DNA from 4 places in the Streptosporangium album genome. Region 4 is predicted to be linked to each of the others. Evidence: riboswitches for the same ligand, from Rfam matches in the RefSeq annotation. Region 4 holds a riboswitch; each other region holds the start of a gene.
The links. A riboswitch is a leader RNA that binds a small molecule or an ion and turns the genes downstream of it on or off. The one in region 4 is predicted to bind cyclic di-AMP.

Region 1 (4,203 bases), on a different contig from region 4:
AGCCCCGCACGGGGCACCACCCGGGCGTGGGCGCCGAGCAGCCCGGCGTGGCAGGCCTCCACGGCGCAGAGCATCTGCAGCGGTGACTCCACCCAGGCGACGGCCGAACTCTGCTCCCGCGCGTGGTCTCGACCGTCCTCCACGCCGGGCGATGACCCGTTCACGACCGCCTCACCGTAACCGGGACGGCTTACGCGCCCGGGAACTACGGGTGAACACGCGCGTACACCCGCTTGCGCGTCCGGTGCGGGACGGCCTACCGTAGTGTACGGAACGGTTTCGTACATCTAATCTCACGTCTCAGAGGAGCACGTCATGTGGACTCCGAACGACATCCCCGACCTGACCGGTTCCACCGCGGTGGTCACCGGCGCCGGCGGCGGCATCGGGATTCCCACCGCCCTGCAGCTGGCCGGGCACGGCGCCCGGGTCGTGATGGCCGTACGGGACCTCGTCAAGGGAGAGGCCGCCCGGGACGCGATCCGGTCGGAGGTCCCGGGCGCGCGGATCGAGCTGCGACGGCTCGACCTGGCCGACCTGAGCTCGGTGCGGGCGTTCGCCGCCGCCGTCGACGGGCCCGTCGACATATTGATCAACAATGCGGGAGTCGGCATGATCCCCCGGCGGACCACCGCCGACGGCTTCGAGATGCAGTTCGGCACCAACCACCTGGGGCACTTCGCCCTGACCGGGCTACTGCTGCCGCAACTCCTGGCCAGGCCGGGCGCCCGGGTCGTCACGGTCTCCAGTGACGCCCACAGCCTGGGAAAGATCGACTTCGACGACCTGGGCCTCGACCGTGGCTACGGGCGGTTCTCGGCCTACGGCAGATCGAAGCTCGCCAACCTGCTGTTCACGCTGGAACTGCAGCGCCGGGCGGAGGGACGGCTGCTCAGTGTGGCCACCCATCCCGGCGCCACCGCCACCGGCATCATGAAGCTGGGCGTGCTCACCGGACCGCTCAACGCCCTCATCCGGCTGGTGCTCAAGCCTCCGCACAAGGGCGCGGCCCCCTCCCTCTACGCCGCCACCTCTCCCCGCGTGACCGGAGGTCAGTTCATCGGTCCCGGCCTGAAGGCACTGACCCCCTCCCCCAGGGCGCTGGACGAGAGCGTGGCCCGGCGGCTGTGGGAGAGGTCGGAGGAGTTCACAGGCGTACGATTCGAGGCGATCACACAGCACTCGTAGCCCACCGGAGGCACCTTGCGTCTCGACCCCAGGCGAGAGCGGGCGATTCTCGACGCGACCATGGAGCTGCTCTCCGAGGTCGGGTTCGACCGCATGTCCGTCGACCAGATCGCCAAGCGCGCCAGCGCGAGCAAGGCCACGATCTACCGCCGCTGGCCGGGCAAGGAGGCCCTGGTGGTGGACCTGGTCTGCAACCATCTGGAGATCGACGTCACACCGCCGCCCGACACCGGGACGATGCGCGGTGACCTCGTGGCGGCGGTGGGCGGATTCTGCCGGACCATGGAGCAGAAGCACGGTCTGGTCTTCGGACTGCTCCCGGCCATGCTCACCACCCCCGAACTGGCGGCCGCCCTGCGCGAGAACGTGCCGCGCCCCGACATCACCGGCACCACCCCGCTGCTCGCCCGCGCCCGCGAGCGGGGCGAGCTGCGGGGGAAGGCGGATCCCGGCGAGATCAGGACGGTCACCGAGGCCCTGGTCTGGCACCGGCTGCTCATCAGCGGCAGGCCACTGGACGAGGCTTTCGTCGAGGACACGGTCGACAGGGTGCTGCTGCCGCTGATCCATGCCTGGGCCGAGGTCAAACCATGAGCGCGACGGGCGTTTTCGCAGGTGAAGAGGCCCTTATCTAAAAGATCTACGTTGATGGCGAAACTGCCGGGGGAGAGATTACGACAGGGCGGCCCCGCCGTGGCGCCGCCGCCCGGGAACGCCTTCCCCATAGGCGTTTCCAGCTCCGAGCGGGCGCCTGGCCCGGAGTCGTCGATCCTGACGGGACCCCAAAGCTTCCCCCTCGATTTCGGCGTATTCCCAAGTCAGGGCAATGTGCCCTACTTGTAATTGTTCGTCCCTTTCACGTAGTTTCGAGTCATTCCTGGTGAATGCCTCGGTCAACCAAGACCTACGCGGCCACCATCACATTGCCCGTCCGTGCTTCATCGGAGCGGATGACTCCGCCCCATGAGCACGGCCGCCGAATCCGCGGATCTCGCGGAACCGGGGAACCACTTTTCTTGGGGTGAATCGACGCCTTCGCGCCGTAGGGCACTTCCCAGCCCGAACCCGTCAGCTAACCCGGTAGGCGGCATGAGAAGCGAAGCAAGGAGTTCTCCCCCTCATGGCCACGAACCGCGTTACTCCCAGGTCACGTAACCTGGCCCACATTCTTCTCGGCGCGTCCATCCTCGTCGGTGGCGGCACCCTCGCGGCTCCCGCGGCCCTCGCGGAGACCGCCGGGCACAGCCCGCTCAGTGCTCCCTCGACGGAGGTCGTCAAGACCGCCAACGTCGCCAAGACCCCTCTCGAGCTCCAGGCCGAGCGCCTGCCCAAGGTCACCGCCTCGCAGGTCCTGGACATCGCCGCCCGCCAGATCGGCATCTCGGAGAACGCCCAGGGCGGCGGGACGAAGTTCCAGTCCTGGTACATGTCCTCCCCGCGAGCCAGGGAGACCCTCGCCCGCGACGGCGGCAACGTGGCCGACTACGCCAACGCCCCCTGGTGCGCGATGTTCGTCTCCTGGGTCGGCGATCAGGCCGGCATCCGGCCCACCATGGGCTGGGACGCCTACACCGTCGCCTACGCTCAGTGGTTCAAGGACAACGGCCACTGGGGTGACGTCGCCAAGCCCGGCGCCGTCGTGTTCTACGACTGGCAGGGCGGCAAGGACATCAGCGGGATCGACCACGTCGGCTTCGTGAAGAAGGACAACGGCGACGGCACGATCAGCACGATCGAGGGCAACACCGGCAACGGCAAGGTCGAGGCGCGCGTCCGGCCCAAGTCCCAGGTCGTCGGCTACGGCTACCCGGTCTACAGCGGCTGACCCACCGGCACCGCACACCACGGCCACCCGTCTCCGGACGGGCCGGCCCACCGGCACCGAAAGGGGCCCGGCTCATCTGAGCCGGGCCCCTTTCCGGCGTCCGGCCCGCCGCCTTCCGGGGGCCCGCCGCCCGCAGCCCCCGGATGCCCGCTTTCCCCGACGACGGCTCTGCCGTACGGAATGTCACGGTACGTCACTATGTGATGGGAGCGCTCCCAGGCGCCTCTCTGAGAGGTTTGCGAGGTATCAAGTCATTAATCCCCCACGAACAGGCCAGATGTAACGGTTGAGTTTCGGCATATTGACGCCTTGGTTGCCTATCGTCCACTCTTCGTGGGAGCGCTCCCAAAAAACGTTGAGGAACCTAACCCATCGCGCATCGTGTTTGTCGGGGACCGATGCGCGATGTCACCTCCCATCAATTCGGGCGACCACCTGAGAGGGGTCCGTAATGTTGAACACCAAGCGGCATGGCAAGCTCGCCGCGGTCGCGGTGATGGCGGCCACCGCCCTGGCGATCACTTCCTGCGGTTCGAACGAGCCCGCCAAGTCCGCGGCCGGCGGCGGCGCCTCCGCGCCCGCCGCCGAGCCGGTGACCATCACCGTGCACACCTTCGGCGGCGGCGCGAACTTCGGCTACAAGAAGGCCGTGGAGACGTGGAACGCGGCGCACCCGAACATCCAGGTCAAATACCAGAACCTGACCGACCGGTTCGAGGACGTCTACCTGCCCCAGCTCCTGCAGAAGCTGCAGGCCGGCAGCGGCACCGGGGACATCGTCGGCATCGACGAGGGCGCGATGGGCCTCATGAAGGCCCGCCCGCAGTTCTTCACGGACCTCGCCCAGTACGGGCTGGACAGCCGCAAGACCGACTTCCCCGCCGCGAAATGGGACAACGGCATCAACAAGGACGGCAAGCTCTTCGCCCTCGGCACCGACATCGGCGGCATGGGCATGTGCTACCGCAAGGACCTGCTCGAGAAGGCCGGCCTGCCGGGCGAACGCGACGAGGTCAGCAAACTCTGGCCGGACTGGGCCTCCTTCATGGAGATCGGCAAGAAGTTCCAGGCCGCCAACCCCGGCAAGGGCGCCCCGAAGTTCCTCGACGGACCCAACACCCTCTACAACGTGGTCCTGTCGCAGGAGGCGCCGAAGAACGGCAACATCGCCTACTTCGACACCGGCAACC
Region 2 (4,203 bases), 1.3 Mb from region 4:
ACTGCTGCTGCCCGTACCCCGGCTGGGCCTGTCCCGGACCGGTGTGCGGCTGTGACGCCTCCGCTCGGTATCCCACAATCGTTACATCGGGGTCGTGTTCGTCATGGTCTCGGCCCCCACTGTGCTGCCCGTACTCCGGCTGTCCCGACGGTGTGCGATCGCGGTCGGGATCATCCTGGTACGGCGGCTGTCCGATGCTCACCGCGTCACCTCACTTCGACTGCGCATGTGGCATATGTGAGACGCACATGCTTGCTGCAGCACAAGGTATCGACATAGGTATCAACAGTCATCTTTCCGATCAGTAACCGCCACGGCAATGTCAGCGCTGGTCCTCGGTCAGGTGGAGCAGCATCCGGGTGTTTCCCAGGGTGTTCGGCTTGACATGCTCCAGGTCGAGAAACTCCGCGACACCCTCGTCATAGGAGGCGAGAAGCTCGGCGTAGACCTCCGGGGAGACGGGTGTGCCCTGGATCTCCCGGAATCCGTGCCGGGCGAAGAATCCGACCTCGAAGGTGAGGCAGAAGACCCTGCGCAGCCCGAGCTCGCCGGCGGTGCGGATGAGTTCCGAGACGATCCGGTTGCCGATGCCCAGCCCCCGGCAGCCGGGGTCGACGGCGACGGTGCGGATCTCCGCGAGGTCCTCCCAGAGCACGTGGAGCGCCCCGCAGCCCACCACGGCACCCGTCTGCTCGGCGACCCAGAACTCCTGGACGTCCTCGTACAGGGTGACCGTGGCCTTCTCCAGGAGGCGGCGGCCGGCGCCCCCGTAGGTGTCGACGAGCCGCCGGATGACACGCACGTCCCGGGTGCGGGCGCGCCGCACCCGGACCGTGGCCTCGTCGGCCTCGGCCTCCCGGTGGTCCCGCTCGGGGTCTGCACTTCCGCCCCCGGGCCCGGCCTCCTGACCTGCTTTCCCGGTGCCGTGTACGGCCTGCGTAGGGGAGTGCTCCGCAACCTGCTCCATGACCGATCAGCGTACGTCCTCAACTCTCTCGAGTTACGGCTCACCCTTAACTCCCACCTCGCAGACACCAGATGGCCTGCGGTGGCTCAGTGGCCACGCCGGGCCGGCTGCCTCGGCAAGAGTCGGAATCCGCCTTTCACGGGGCTCTGGACCTGCGAAGACTTCCGTCATGAGCACTCAAAAGACGGATAAAACCAGCGTAATGCGCATGTTGATCATGAAGATGTGTGATCTCGCCGTGACGTGCCAGTTGTGAAACCTCTACCGAGTTTGTAGTTCTGGTTGAGCATGAACCTCCAATTGCACTAATGTCCGTGCTCGATGTCAGCAGGGTAAAGAGCTGACCCGCCGAATCCCCGGAACCGGGGAACCGGGGACCCACCCTCCACGTCCCTGGGGTGAATCCGAGGTGCCACCGGCACCTCGGTAGGGCTGCCTCCGGCCCGAACCCGTCAGCTAACCCGGTAGGCGGCCGAGAGAGGAGCCTGTTGGTGAAGCGCACGCGCAACCCTGAGGGAAAGCGCGAGGGTAGACATGCCCGCCGGGAACACGTCTCACGTGGACTCACCTGCCGGATGGCGGTCATCGGGCTGGCCTTCGCCTCCCTGACCCTCGGCACCCCTCTGGTCGCGGCCACCGCCGACCCGCAGCCCAACCTGAAGGAACTCGCCAAGCAGGCCGAGAAGCTGCACACCGAGATCGAGACGCTGAGCGAGCAGTACAACGGCGGGCGCGTCAAGCTCAAGCAGGCCCAGCGCGCCGCGGAGACGGCCAAGAAGACCCTCGCCGGCAGCGAGTCCGAGCTCGCCTCCCGCCGCACCAAGGCCACCCTCCTGGCGCAGCGCTCCTACATGTCGGGCGGGCTGGGCTCGGCTCTCGCCTTCACCCAGTCGAACGATCCCGACGCCTTCCTCGACCGGGCCACCACGAGCTACGCCCTCCAGCAGCAACAGAGCGAGGAGGTCGCCCAGGTCGCCCAGGCGATCAAGAACGCTGAGCGGGCCCAGGCCAGCGCCAAGGCCCGGACCGCCGAGGTGAAGGGACTCCTCGAGGAGATCGGCACCAAGCGCACCAAGATCGAACGTCTGGTCGCCAAGGTCGAGAGCAACCTGTTCAGCGAGGTGCGCAGCCGGGCCAAGACCACCATAGGCAGCAGGGTGCGGATCAGCGTGCCGATCGTCGGCAGCGGCAAGGCCGCCGAGGCCGCCCGCTGGGCGCTCACCCAGCAGCTCAAGCCGTACGTCTGGGGCGCCGAGGGGCCCGGCTCCTTCGACTGCTCCGGCCTGGTCATGTGGGCCTACCAGAAGGTCGGCATCAGCCTGCCTCACTACACCGGTGACCAGTGGACCGCGGGCACCCACGTGTCCAGAGACCAGCTGCGCCCCGGCGATCTGGTCTTCTTCTACAGCGACCTGCACCACGTCGGGATCTACATCGGCGCGGGCATGATGGTCCACGCCCCGCAGACCGGTGACGTCATCCACATCGCCTCGATCGACAACCGCCCCTTCGCCGGCGGCGTGCGGATCGCGGACTGAGGCGGGCGACCGGGACAGGACCTAGATCAGTCGGCGGCGAGCGGCCCAGGCCACGGCCTCGATCGCCGTGGCCACGCCGATGCGGTCGCAGATCCCGCGGAGCCTGCGCCGGACGGTCCGGCCACTGATGTCGAGACGACGCCCCACCCGGTCCACGGTGACGCCCTTGGCAAGTTCTGCCAGGAGCACGAGATCTTCGTCACTGAGACCGATCTCGCCCGCGCCCAGGAGTCTGTCGTCGCGACGGGAATCCACTTCCGGATATGCCATCTAGAGTCGCTCCCCCCGCTCTGAAACTCAGGCGTGAGTATGTTGGAATCAATGCCGCCCGTCAGGAACGGTAAACGCCTTGTTCAAAGGTCGTCAAGTTCTCTTCTCCATAGAGGTGGCGGACGCTATTGACATAGCGGCCGCTACGTGAAGTACTCATGATATGTCGGTGCCTTTGCGGTTAAGCCGGAGCGAAGCCAAGGCACGCACCCGCAAGCGTCTGTTGTCCGCAGCGGCCGAAGTCTTCGCAGAACAAGGTTTCGCCGGCGCCTCCGTCGACGAGATCGCCTTCAGGGCCGGCCACACGGTCGGTGCCCTCTACTCCCATTTCGCCGGAAAGAACGAGCTCTTCCTCACGCTCTTTGACGAGCGGGTCTCCCACCCCCTTGACCACGTCGGGGAAATCGCCTCCCAATGGGAGGGAGACGAGACCACCTTTGCGGCATTTGGGGCATATCTGGCTGGAGTGGCTGATCATCACACGGTACGGAGCACGCTGGAAATGGAGTTTCTGCGCTATGCGCTGACCCGGCCGGAATTACTCGACCGTCTGGCCGCCCGCTGGTGGGCTCCCCGTGCGGCGGTCGCCCGCCTGGTGGCCCCGCACTGCGGGGGACACGATCCCGCCCTCGTGGCGACCGCGATCATCGGACTCTTCGAGGGGCTCGTCATGCAGCGCCGCGTCGACCGCGCCGCAGTGCCGCCCCAGCTGTTCACCGAGTCACTGCGCTGGCTGATGGCAGGGCTCGCCCGCACTCCCGTGAGACCGGCGGACCCGTTGCCGGAACCGCGCTGAGTCCGGACGGGGTTCCCGATGCCGACTTACCCCGGCTGGGCCCGCAGGCCGTACGGGCCCAGCCGGGCGCAGGCCCTCGCGACGGCGCCGGGTCTGGCCCCGGCACCGCCCGCATGGGGAACGGTCACGCCCCGCCCGGCTCAGCCTGCTGGCTTGACCAGGGGGAACAGGATCGTTTCGCGGATGTTTCTGCCGGTGAAGGCCATGACGAGACGGTCCACACCGAGCCCCATGCCACCGGTGGGCGGCATGGCATATTCCAGGGCGGTGAGGAAGTCCTCGTCAAGCTGCATGGCCTCGGGGTCGCCCCCGGCGGCGAGCAGGGACTGCTCGGTGAGGCGGCGGCGCTGCTCGACCGGGTCGACCAGCTCCGAGTAGGCGGTGCCGAGTTCGGTGCCGAACCCGATCAGGTCCCACTTCTCGGTGAGGAGCGGATTGTCGCGGTGCTGGCGGGTCAGCGGGGAGGTCTCCAGCGGGTAGTCCATGACGAACGTGGGCTGGATGAGGGTGTGCTCGACGAGTTCCTCGAAGATCTCCTGAACGAGCTTGCCCTGGCCCCACTTCGGGTCCCAGTGGATGTCGTGCGTGTCCGCGTGCTTGCGGACCTGCTCCAGCGGCGTCTCGGTGGTGAT
Region 3 (4,203 bases), 290 kb from region 4:
CCCGGCGTGGTCGCCGACTGGTACGCCGGGATGGTCGCCGAGCGCAGGACCCCGCTCGGGCTGGTCGCGGCGGAGCGGGGGGCCGACGCGCTGGCCGTCATGGGGTGGCAGGGCGCGCTGAACCACAACGAGTGGATGGTCCCGCTCGCGGCCGTGGTGCGGAGCTGGGAGGACAGGTTCGGCGTGCGAGTGGTCGGCATGGGCTTCAACACCCTTGACCTGAGCGTCGCCGCGCCCCCGGTCACCCCGGAACACGCCCTGCACGTCGCCGCCGAGCACTGGACGTTCTGCCCCGACAGCGTCATCTACAGCGCGGGGACGCTGGTCGACTACGCGGAGCAGATCAGAGGCAGGAACGCCTGGTCGTTCTGGTGGGACTGATCAGCTGAGCAGGAAGTCTCGGAGCAGCGGGAGATACTCGGGCTGCTCGGTGGTGATGGAGTGGCCCGCGCCTGCGACAGCGACGAGCGTGGAGCCCGGCAGGGTACGCCGGTAGTCCTCGGCCACCTCCGGCTTCAGGTAGTCGCACTCGCCCCGCAGGATCAGCGCCGGGACCTTGGCCGAGCGGAGCGCGGGGCGGGGGTCGGCCTCGTCGTCGGGCACCAGCGCGTGGGCGGGGTAGGCGCCTTCCCGGAGCGCTCCCGGAGAGACGAAGACCGCCTTGGCCACGTGCCGGGGGTGGGCGGCCAGGTAGCGCGCGGTGAGTGAGCCGCCCCAGGAACGGCCGACGAGGATGAGCTTGTCGGCTCGCAGGACGCGCCGGATGGCTTCGAGGTCGGCCGCGTCCCGGAGTGTCTGGCCGTGCAAGACGGCTACGAGGGCGACGGCCAGCGTCACGGCGACCGCTCCGAGTGCCGCCGGCCCGGCCGTGCTGTACATCGCCAGCGCGTAGAGGGCCGCGAACAGCACCGCGCAGCCGAAGGCGATCAGCACCCGTACACGCTACAGCGGCTGGGGGTCGCCGGTCATGACCGAGGCTTTACCCGCGGCGGTCCTGACGCTTCTGGATCTTCCAGAGGGTGTGCTCCGACCGGTTGATGTGCCATTTCCCTGCTCGATGGGCCTGTGTGGAGGTAAAAAGAAGCGTTGACAGAAGGATCGGCGTACCGGTCGCCGTGCCCCTCGCATTGATCGTGCGAATATTCGTCGAATCATCCCTCCTTTGGCTGTCATCGGGAAGAATGCCCAGCTCATAGGCATGATCAACGGAAACTGCCGAACGGTTTTCCCGGTGGTTCCGGCCGGTTCGACGCACCGTCCGGAAGGTCAAGCGGTGGCTAATAGGGCTTTCTTGGCCGATAAAGGTAGATCTTCTGGGTCTATCATGGGTTTTGTTTTGCTTTGTCCTCGAATGGGCGCTAGTGTCCTATTTGTGTTCGGTTGGCGACCTGCCCTTCAGCGGAAGGAGCGGCCGGCCGGCGTCGAATCCCGGAAGCCGTCAGGGCCATGGGAACCGGGGACCCACTTCATGGGGTGAATCCGCCGCGATCATGCGGCGGTAGGGCAACTCCACCGCCCGAATCCGTCAGCTAACCCGGTAGACGAGATGGAGAGGACATCACTCATGGGACGTTGCGCTCCCTTCCCGCTGGTATCTGCCTCATCCGTACCGGCCTCCTAAGACTTCATTGCCGCGTTCGAACGCGGCGCCCCCCGACGCGCCTCGCGTAGTGCCCGGGACCGCCGGCACTTCCTCTCTCTCTGTGAGCGCGTATCCGCCCGTGCCTCTCCTGTGTGGCACCCGCGTCTCCCCGTTCCCTCGCGAAGGAGTCTTCCTCCCATGCGCTTCTCCCTTGGCATACGCAAGAACCGATATGTCGTCGCCGCTCTCCTCGGCGCGAGCGTTCTCACCTCCGCGAGCGTCGTCTCGGTGCTCCCCTCCGCGCTTCCCGCCACGGCCGACACCACCTCCGTGCTCCCCATCGCGGTCAAGGGTGCCTCCCTGGCGGCCCCGGCCATGGTCAAGACCACCTCCGCGAAGCCCGGCTCCGAGTCCGGCTCCGAGGTCGTCCTGCTGAACGGCTCGACCAAGGCCTCGTACTTCTGGGACGACTCCTCAGGCCGCGCCGGCGACACCGGCCTGCCCGCGAGCGGCAAGCCGATGCAGAAGGGCATGATCGCCAGCCCGAGCTGGCCGCTGATGACCGAGGGCTATGTCGTCTACCAGGGCAAGAAGGTCAAGTTCTTCGTCGGCGACCGCGGTCCCGGAGTGCCCTCCAGCAGCGGTGTCATGATCGACCTTGACGCCAAGACCTTCGCCGATCTGACCGGCGGCACGTTCAACCCCGACACGCTCGGTGTGGACGGCAACGGCGGCGCGGGCCACATCAAGGTCGACTACGTGATCACCAAGTGGGGCACCGGCCCGGGTAAGAAGAACCAGCCCGTGCCGTTCTCCGCCGGCGCGTGGGGCCGTGTCGACAACAACCCGGCCACCCCGCCCACGGTGGTCAACAAGTAATCGGCGGGAGGGCCGAGCCCTCCTGGTGCCTCTCCGGGCGGTTTCCGGTGAGCATCCGCCGGCTCGTATGCCGGATCAGAGGCAGGAGCGGACCCCGCGGAGGGGCCACGATCTGCCCCGCCCGCTCTGGCCCGAGTTCGCCGACGCGATCGACGAGCTCACCGCCGCCGGGTGGTGAGCTCCGGTACGGCCCGCGCCTCCCGGGGTGCGGGCCGTACCGGAGGATCAGACCTCGAGCCGCTCCTCGATGCCGCGCATGATGTGCCGTGCGAGCGCCAGGTTGGCCCGGGCGCGGTCGAGCGCCACGTAGAGAAAGAGTCCCTTGCCGCCCCGGCCGTTGACCGGGCGGATCACGTGGTACTGACCGCTGAGCGTGATGAGGATGTCCTCGATGCCGTCCTTGAGGCCAAGTGACTCCATCGTCCGCATCTTGGCCTTGACGACCTCGGTGTTGCCGGCCGCGGCGATCTGGAGGTCGAGGTCCTTGGAGCCACCGAGGGCACCCAGAGCCATGCCGCTGTTGTAGTCCACGACCACCGCGCCGAGGGCGCCGTCGATCCCCATCATCTCTTTGAGCGAGATGTCCATGTTGCCCATTTGCGTCTCCGATTCACTGAGATATCGATATGCGGGATGTGATGGCGGCCAGAGTCACCGCCGTCTTGCGACCCTCCAGTCGCAGGAGCCCGAGGTTGGTGCCCGGGCGGGCCAGCACTGTGAGGACGATCTTTGGGCCGGCGGCGTAGAAGGCCGCGTAACCGTTGGTTCCGGAGATCAAGGTCTCCTCGAAGGTGCCCTTGCCGGCCATGCTCATCAGCCGGCGGCTGAGGGCCAGGACCGCCGAGGAGAGCGCGCCGGTCTGCTCGACGTCCTCTTTCAGATCGCTGGCTATCGTCAGGCCGTCGACGCTGCAGGCGATGCTCCCGTTCACATCGGGTATGCGCTCACGCAGCAGCGCCATCTCCCGCTGTATCTCGTCACGCAGTTCCACTGGCATCCTCCTTCCGAGCAGCTTCAGCGTCCGGAGCCTCATCGGCATCGGACCAGGCTCACGTCAATGCCTCCAATGCGTCTCTGAGCCGGATGAGCAGGTTGACGTCGGCGGGATCCCCTGTCGCGTGCGGAAGCGGCGAAAGCGGCGCGGACGGTCCGGTGGCGCCCGTCGCGGTGTCCGGCGGTTCCCCGGGGCCTCCGGCGCCGTTCTTCACGCGCTTGGGCAGCGCGCCGGGTACGGTGCCGGATCCGGCCTGGGGAGTGTGCAGCAGCCCTGCCGCGGCGAGCTGCCGTACGGCGAGCAGCACCGAGTAGGCCGGGCGGCCGAGCTTGCGCGCCAGGTCCCCCGGGGTCGCCGCGGAGTCGGCGCCGACCAGCACCTCCCACTGGAGCGAGGTCAGCACCACCCGCTGGGCGGTGACGCGGCCCACCGGGACGACCGGGAGCGCGTCCAGCTCGTCGGACGGCCAGGCCTGGTTCAACTGCGCCCTCCTTCGCTTGCACTCCCGGAGCAGTCCGGTCACGTCGAAATACCACTGAGGCCCGAGCCAGTGCCGGTCTCCCCGCCGGAACCTGGGCCGGTGACCGGTCGCCTCGAACAGGAAGTACACGGCGTCGAGCACCGAGTTCAGTACGCAGAACTCCAGCTCGCCCCGGGTGAGGACGCCCTGGGCGACCAGGAGTTCACCGCCCCACCGGTCCTCGGTGGCGGCCTGCCTGGCCTGCCGTACGGCATGGGCGGAGATTCT
Region 4 (4,203 bases):
CCGGTTCGCCCAAGTGGGCAGGAGCCGCCAGTCGCCCCATGCCTCTGGACCGATCATGGCGGGTGTCCAGGCCGCGACGATCGCCTCGCGCCCTGCCAGCCAGATCGGCGCCGGCGGCATCGTCTGCCAGGCGTCCTCGCGGAGCAGCGCGGCCAGGATGGAGGGATCGGCCTGCTCGACGGCGTCGATGTAGCGCTGAAGCAGCGCGCGTTCGGCACCGCTGGGGTCGGCCGACGGCGCCCACTCCAGCCGGCGCGGGGGCAGGTGCTCCCTCATCACCGGCCGGGCCCGCTGCAGCGTGCTCTTGACCGAGGCGACGCTCACCTCCAGCAGCGCCGCGGTCTCCGGTGCCGACCAGCCGAGCACGTCGCGCAGGATCAGCACCGCCCGCTGCCTGGGCGGCAGATGCTGGATGGCGGCCAGGAACGCCAGCTCGATCGTCTCCTTGGCGATCAGCGCGGTGGCCGGTCCTGCGTCGTCCGGGGTGATCGGATCCAGCAGCCGGTCGGGGTAGGGCTGCAGCCACGAGACCTCGGCCGGGGGCACGGCCATGGCCGGATCGGCCATCATCGGCTCCTGGCGCGGTCGCGGGTGGCGGGGGAAGCGGTCGAGGAAGTCGAGACAGGCGTTCGTCGCGATCCGGTACAGCCACGCGCGGAACGTGGATCGGCCCTGAAAGCCCTCCCGTCCGCGCCACGCGCGCAGGAACGTCTCCTGCACCAGATCCTCCGACTCCTCGAACGAGCCGAGCATCCGGTAGCAGTGCACCCGCAGCTCATGCCGGTGGTGTTCGACGAGTTCGGTGAACGACGACTCATCGGCCGTCCGCGCCGTGGCCGCGAGCGAGTCCTCCTCGCCCCTGATCGGTGGGGTCTCCGCACTGACCATGATCACCCTTCCCCTCGTGTGCCGGTCCGCCCGCCGTGGCCGGCGGCCGTCGCGACCGTGGACAGGCGGAAAAGCTATCGCGACCGGCCGACAGCGCGTCCCGGGGAGAAGGGCCCGACGAGAGGGGGATGAGACGCCAGGACACCCTGGCGCCGGCGCCAGGGCCGGGGCAGGTGCCGCGGGCCGGGCCGGCCCGCGGCACCTCAGCTGCTCAGGAGGTGGCCTGGAGCATCGTGGGAGCGGGGGCGGCGGCGAGCTTGGCCTGCTCGATGGAGAGCTTGACACCCTTGCGGTCGGGGCGGACGGCGCCGGCGAAGCTGCTGCGGCGCCAGGAGGTGAGCTTCTCCTCCTTGACCACGTCCCCGGTCTGCGGGGCGTGGACCATGTAGCCGGGCCTGCTGATCATGCCGACATGGCCGAGGCCGTGGAAGAAGATCAGGTCACCGGGCCTGAGGTCCTTCCAGGCGACCTTCTTGTGGAACTCCGCGTACTGGTCGTAGGTCACGCGGGGCAGCTTGATCCCGGCGGCACCGTAGGCGCGGAGCATCAGGCCGGAGCAGTCGAAGCCGCCGTTGCCGGTGCCGCCCCAGACGTACGGCGTGCCGCGCTTGGACATGGCCCACTTCACGGCCTTCTTCCAGGCGGGTACCGGAGCCTTGGCGGCGAGGGCCGCCTTCAGCTTGGGGCCGGTGAGCGTCGGGACCTCGGCGGCGGGCGTGGGGGAGGTGGGAGCCGGGGCTTCGGCGGCGGGGGGAGTGGGGGTGGGAGAGGGGGTGGGGGTGTCCGCCAGGGCGAGGGAGGGGGTCGCGAGCACGGCGGCGCCGGCGACGAGCAGGGGCAGGACGCGGGGATAGATCTTGCCGGACAAGATGGTTCCTTCCATAAGGCCGGCCGGGTTAGCTGTCGGGCTCGGGCGTGGAGGCCGCCCTACGGCGCGAGAAGCGCTGATTCGCCCCAAGGGATCCCGTGCAGGCGGCCCGGGACATGGCTCCGACTGACGGAGCGAAACGTCCTGGACGGCCGTGGATCCCGGAAGTGGTTCCCCGGCTCCGCTCAGGCCGAAAAGGGGGAACGGCCTGCACGGATTAGGCATCGGTTCGAATGCAGAGGACCATAACGAAACTTCACGAAAGGGTCAAGACTGCACAAAACTGGACAAAACGATCAGGGGTGTCCAGGGGTGCGAAACGTCCGATGGGTGAGATCAGTGTTCGATTACCGAGACGGGCCGGTAAGGTGCCTGCATGGACGCGCGTAACATTCGCCTGGCAGTCATCCCCGGAGACGGGATCGGAGTCGAGGTCGTCACCGAGGGTCTGAAGGTCCTCGAAGCGGTCGGCGCGAAGGTGGAGACCACCACTTACGATCTTGGCGCCAAGCGCTACCACAAGACCGGTGAGATCCTTTCCGAGACGGTCCTGGACGAGCTGCGGGGATACGACGCGATCCTGCTCGGCGCGATCGGCGACCCCAGCGTGCCCCCCGGCATCCTGGAGCGCGACCTGCTGCTCAAGATCCGCTTCGAGCTCGACCACTACGTCAATCTCCGCCCGGTCAAGCTCTTCCCCGGGGTCGAGTCCCCGCTGGGCAAGGCCCGCCCCGAGGACGTCGACATGATCGTCGTCCGCGAGGGCACCGAGGGACCGTATGCCGGGGCCGGCGGCGTGCTGCGCCGGGGCACGCCGCACGAGATCGCCACCCAGGAGTCGGTGAACACCGCGTTCGGCGTCGAGCGGGTCGTCCGCTACGCCTTCGACAAGGCGCTCGGCAGGACGCGCAGGAAGCTGACGCTGGTCCACAAGACCAACGTGCTCGCCTACGCCGGTGACCTCTGGGCCCGCACATTCGACCGGGTCAGCCTGGAGTATCCCGACGTCGAGACCGACTACTGCCACGTCGACGCGGCCTCGATGTTCTTCGTCAGCCAGCCGGAGCGGTTCGACGTGATCGTCACCGACAACCTGTTCGGCGACATCCTCACCGACATCGGCGCCGCCATCGCCGGGGGCATCGGCCTGGCGGCCAGCGGCAACGTCAACCCCGACCGCACCGCGCCGAGCATGTTCGAGCCCGTCCACGGCAGCGCCCCCGACATCGCGGGCCAGGGCAAGGCCGACCCGACCGCGACCATCCTGTCCGTCGCCATGCTCCTGGACCACCTCGGTCTGTCCGGCGAGGCCGCCCGGGTCGAGCAGGCGGTGGCCGAGGACCTGGTCGAGCGGCTGGCCGGCTGGGCCGGGCGGACCACCCACGAGATCGGCGACGACATCACCGCCCGAGTAGCCGGCTGAGAGAGCCGCCTTCTTTCACCTCAGACGCGCCTGGCGGCTCACGAGCCGCCAGGCGCGTCTTCGTCTGTCCCGGCACTGCCGGTATGCGACATCAATGCAGTAGTTTCCCGTTACCCGGTCCATTGCAGAATGGACCCAAGGGCAGACCGCCACAAAGAGAAGGATCTCCGTCATGACCACCGCTCAGAAGCTCAGCTTCGACGTGCAGCTCTCCGACCACGCGCGCACCGCAGCCGAGCGCGAGCAGGTATTGGCGAGCCCCGGATTCGGGCAGACCTTCACCGATCACATGATCTCGATCGACTACACCGAAGGTGAGGGCTGGCGCGACGCACGGCTCATGCCGTACGGCCCGCTGACCCTGGACCCGGCGACCGCGGTCTTCCACTACGCCCAGGAGTTCTTCGAGGGTCTGAAGGCCTACCGCCAGGAGAGCGGCGCGATCGCGTCCTTCCGGCCGTACGCCAACGCCGCCCGCTTCAACCTGTCGGCGGCGCGGATGGCCATGCCGGAGCTGCCTGAGGAGACGTTCGTCGAGTCGCTGGAGCTCCTCGTCCAGACCGATCGCGAGTGGGTCCCCACCACCCCGGGCCACAGCCTCTATCTCCGCCCCTTCATGATCGCTACGCAGCCCGCGCTGGGGGTCAACTACCCCTCCAGGAACTACCGCTACATGGTGATCGCCTCCCCGGCGGCCGCCTACTTCGGAGGGGGCAACGCCGTCTCGGTCTGGCTGTCCACCGAATACACCCGGGCCGCGCCCGGTGGCACCGGCTTCGCCAAGTGCGGCGGCAACTACGCGGCCGCCTTCGTGGCCCAGCGCCAGGCCGTCGAGCAGGGCTGCGACCAGGTGGTCTGGCTCGACGCGGGCGAGCACCGCTACGTCGAGGAGATGGGCGGGATGAACCTGTTCTTCGTCTACGGCGACCGCCTGCTCACCCCGGCCCTCACCGGCACGCTCCTGCCCGGCATCACCCGCGACTCGATCCTCACCCTCGCCTCCGACCTGGGCCTGACCGCCGAG

Region 1: linked by a shared signal. The riboswitch ahead of FHR32_RS39225 (CHAP domain-containing protein) and the one ahead of FHR32_RS06575 (C40 family peptidase) in region 4 are both predicted to bind cyclic di-AMP.
Region 2: linked by a shared signal. The riboswitch ahead of FHR32_RS45925 (C40 family peptidase) and the one ahead of FHR32_RS06575 (C40 family peptidase) in region 4 are both predicted to bind cyclic di-AMP.
Region 3: linked by a shared signal. The riboswitch ahead of FHR32_RS46575 (hypothetical protein) and the one ahead of FHR32_RS06575 (C40 family peptidase) in region 4 are both predicted to bind cyclic di-AMP.

What each region holds. Positions count from the first base shown of each region.
Region 1 covers NZ_JACHJU010000006.1:91,712-95,914, reverse strand. Annotated here, with positions in the region: gene FHR32_RS39240 (hypothetical protein) at 1-164, opposite strand, end outside; gene FHR32_RS39235 (oxidoreductase) at 316-1,188, shown strand; gene FHR32_RS39230 (TetR/AcrR family transcriptional regulator) at 1,204-1,782, shown strand; cyclic di-AMP (ydaO/yuaA leader) riboswitch at 2,153-2,289, shown strand; gene FHR32_RS39225 (CHAP domain-containing protein) at 2,309-3,013, shown strand; gene FHR32_RS39220 (ABC transporter substrate-binding protein) at 3,465-4,203, shown strand, end outside.
Region 2 covers NZ_JACHJU010000001.1:2,642,343-2,646,545, forward strand. Annotated here, with positions in the region: gene FHR32_RS46655 (RDD family protein) at 1-202, opposite strand, end outside; gene FHR32_RS12485 (amino-acid N-acetyltransferase) at 323-967, opposite strand; cyclic di-AMP (ydaO/yuaA leader) riboswitch at 1,304-1,453, shown strand; gene FHR32_RS45925 (C40 family peptidase) at 1,459-2,505, shown strand; gene FHR32_RS12495 (helix-turn-helix domain-containing protein) at 2,527-2,775, opposite strand; gene FHR32_RS12500 (TetR/AcrR family transcriptional regulator) at 2,945-3,571, shown strand; gene lysX (bifunctional lysylphosphatidylglycerol synthetase/lysine--tRNA ligase LysX) at 3,712-4,203, opposite strand, start outside.
Region 3 covers NZ_JACHJU010000001.1:1,088,092-1,092,294, reverse strand. Annotated here, with positions in the region: gene FHR32_RS05155 (DUF4253 domain-containing protein) at 1-381, shown strand, start outside; gene FHR32_RS05150 (alpha/beta fold hydrolase) at 382-933, opposite strand; cyclic di-AMP (ydaO/yuaA leader) riboswitch at 1,410-1,559, shown strand; gene FHR32_RS46575 (hypothetical protein) at 1,781-2,461, shown strand; gene FHR32_RS05140 (hypothetical protein) at 2,687-3,058, opposite strand; gene FHR32_RS05135 (roadblock/LC7 domain-containing protein) at 3,072-3,458, opposite strand; gene FHR32_RS05130 (DUF4388 domain-containing protein) at 3,511-4,203, opposite strand, start outside.
Region 4 covers NZ_JACHJU010000001.1:1,373,624-1,377,826, reverse strand. Annotated here, with positions in the region: gene FHR32_RS06580 (sigma-70 family RNA polymerase sigma factor) at 1-888, opposite strand, end outside; gene FHR32_RS06575 (C40 family peptidase) at 1,100-1,756, opposite strand; cyclic di-AMP (ydaO/yuaA leader) riboswitch at 1,759-1,990, opposite strand; gene FHR32_RS06570 (3-isopropylmalate dehydrogenase) at 2,133-3,179, shown strand; gene FHR32_RS06565 (branched-chain amino acid aminotransferase) at 3,352-4,203, shown strand, end outside.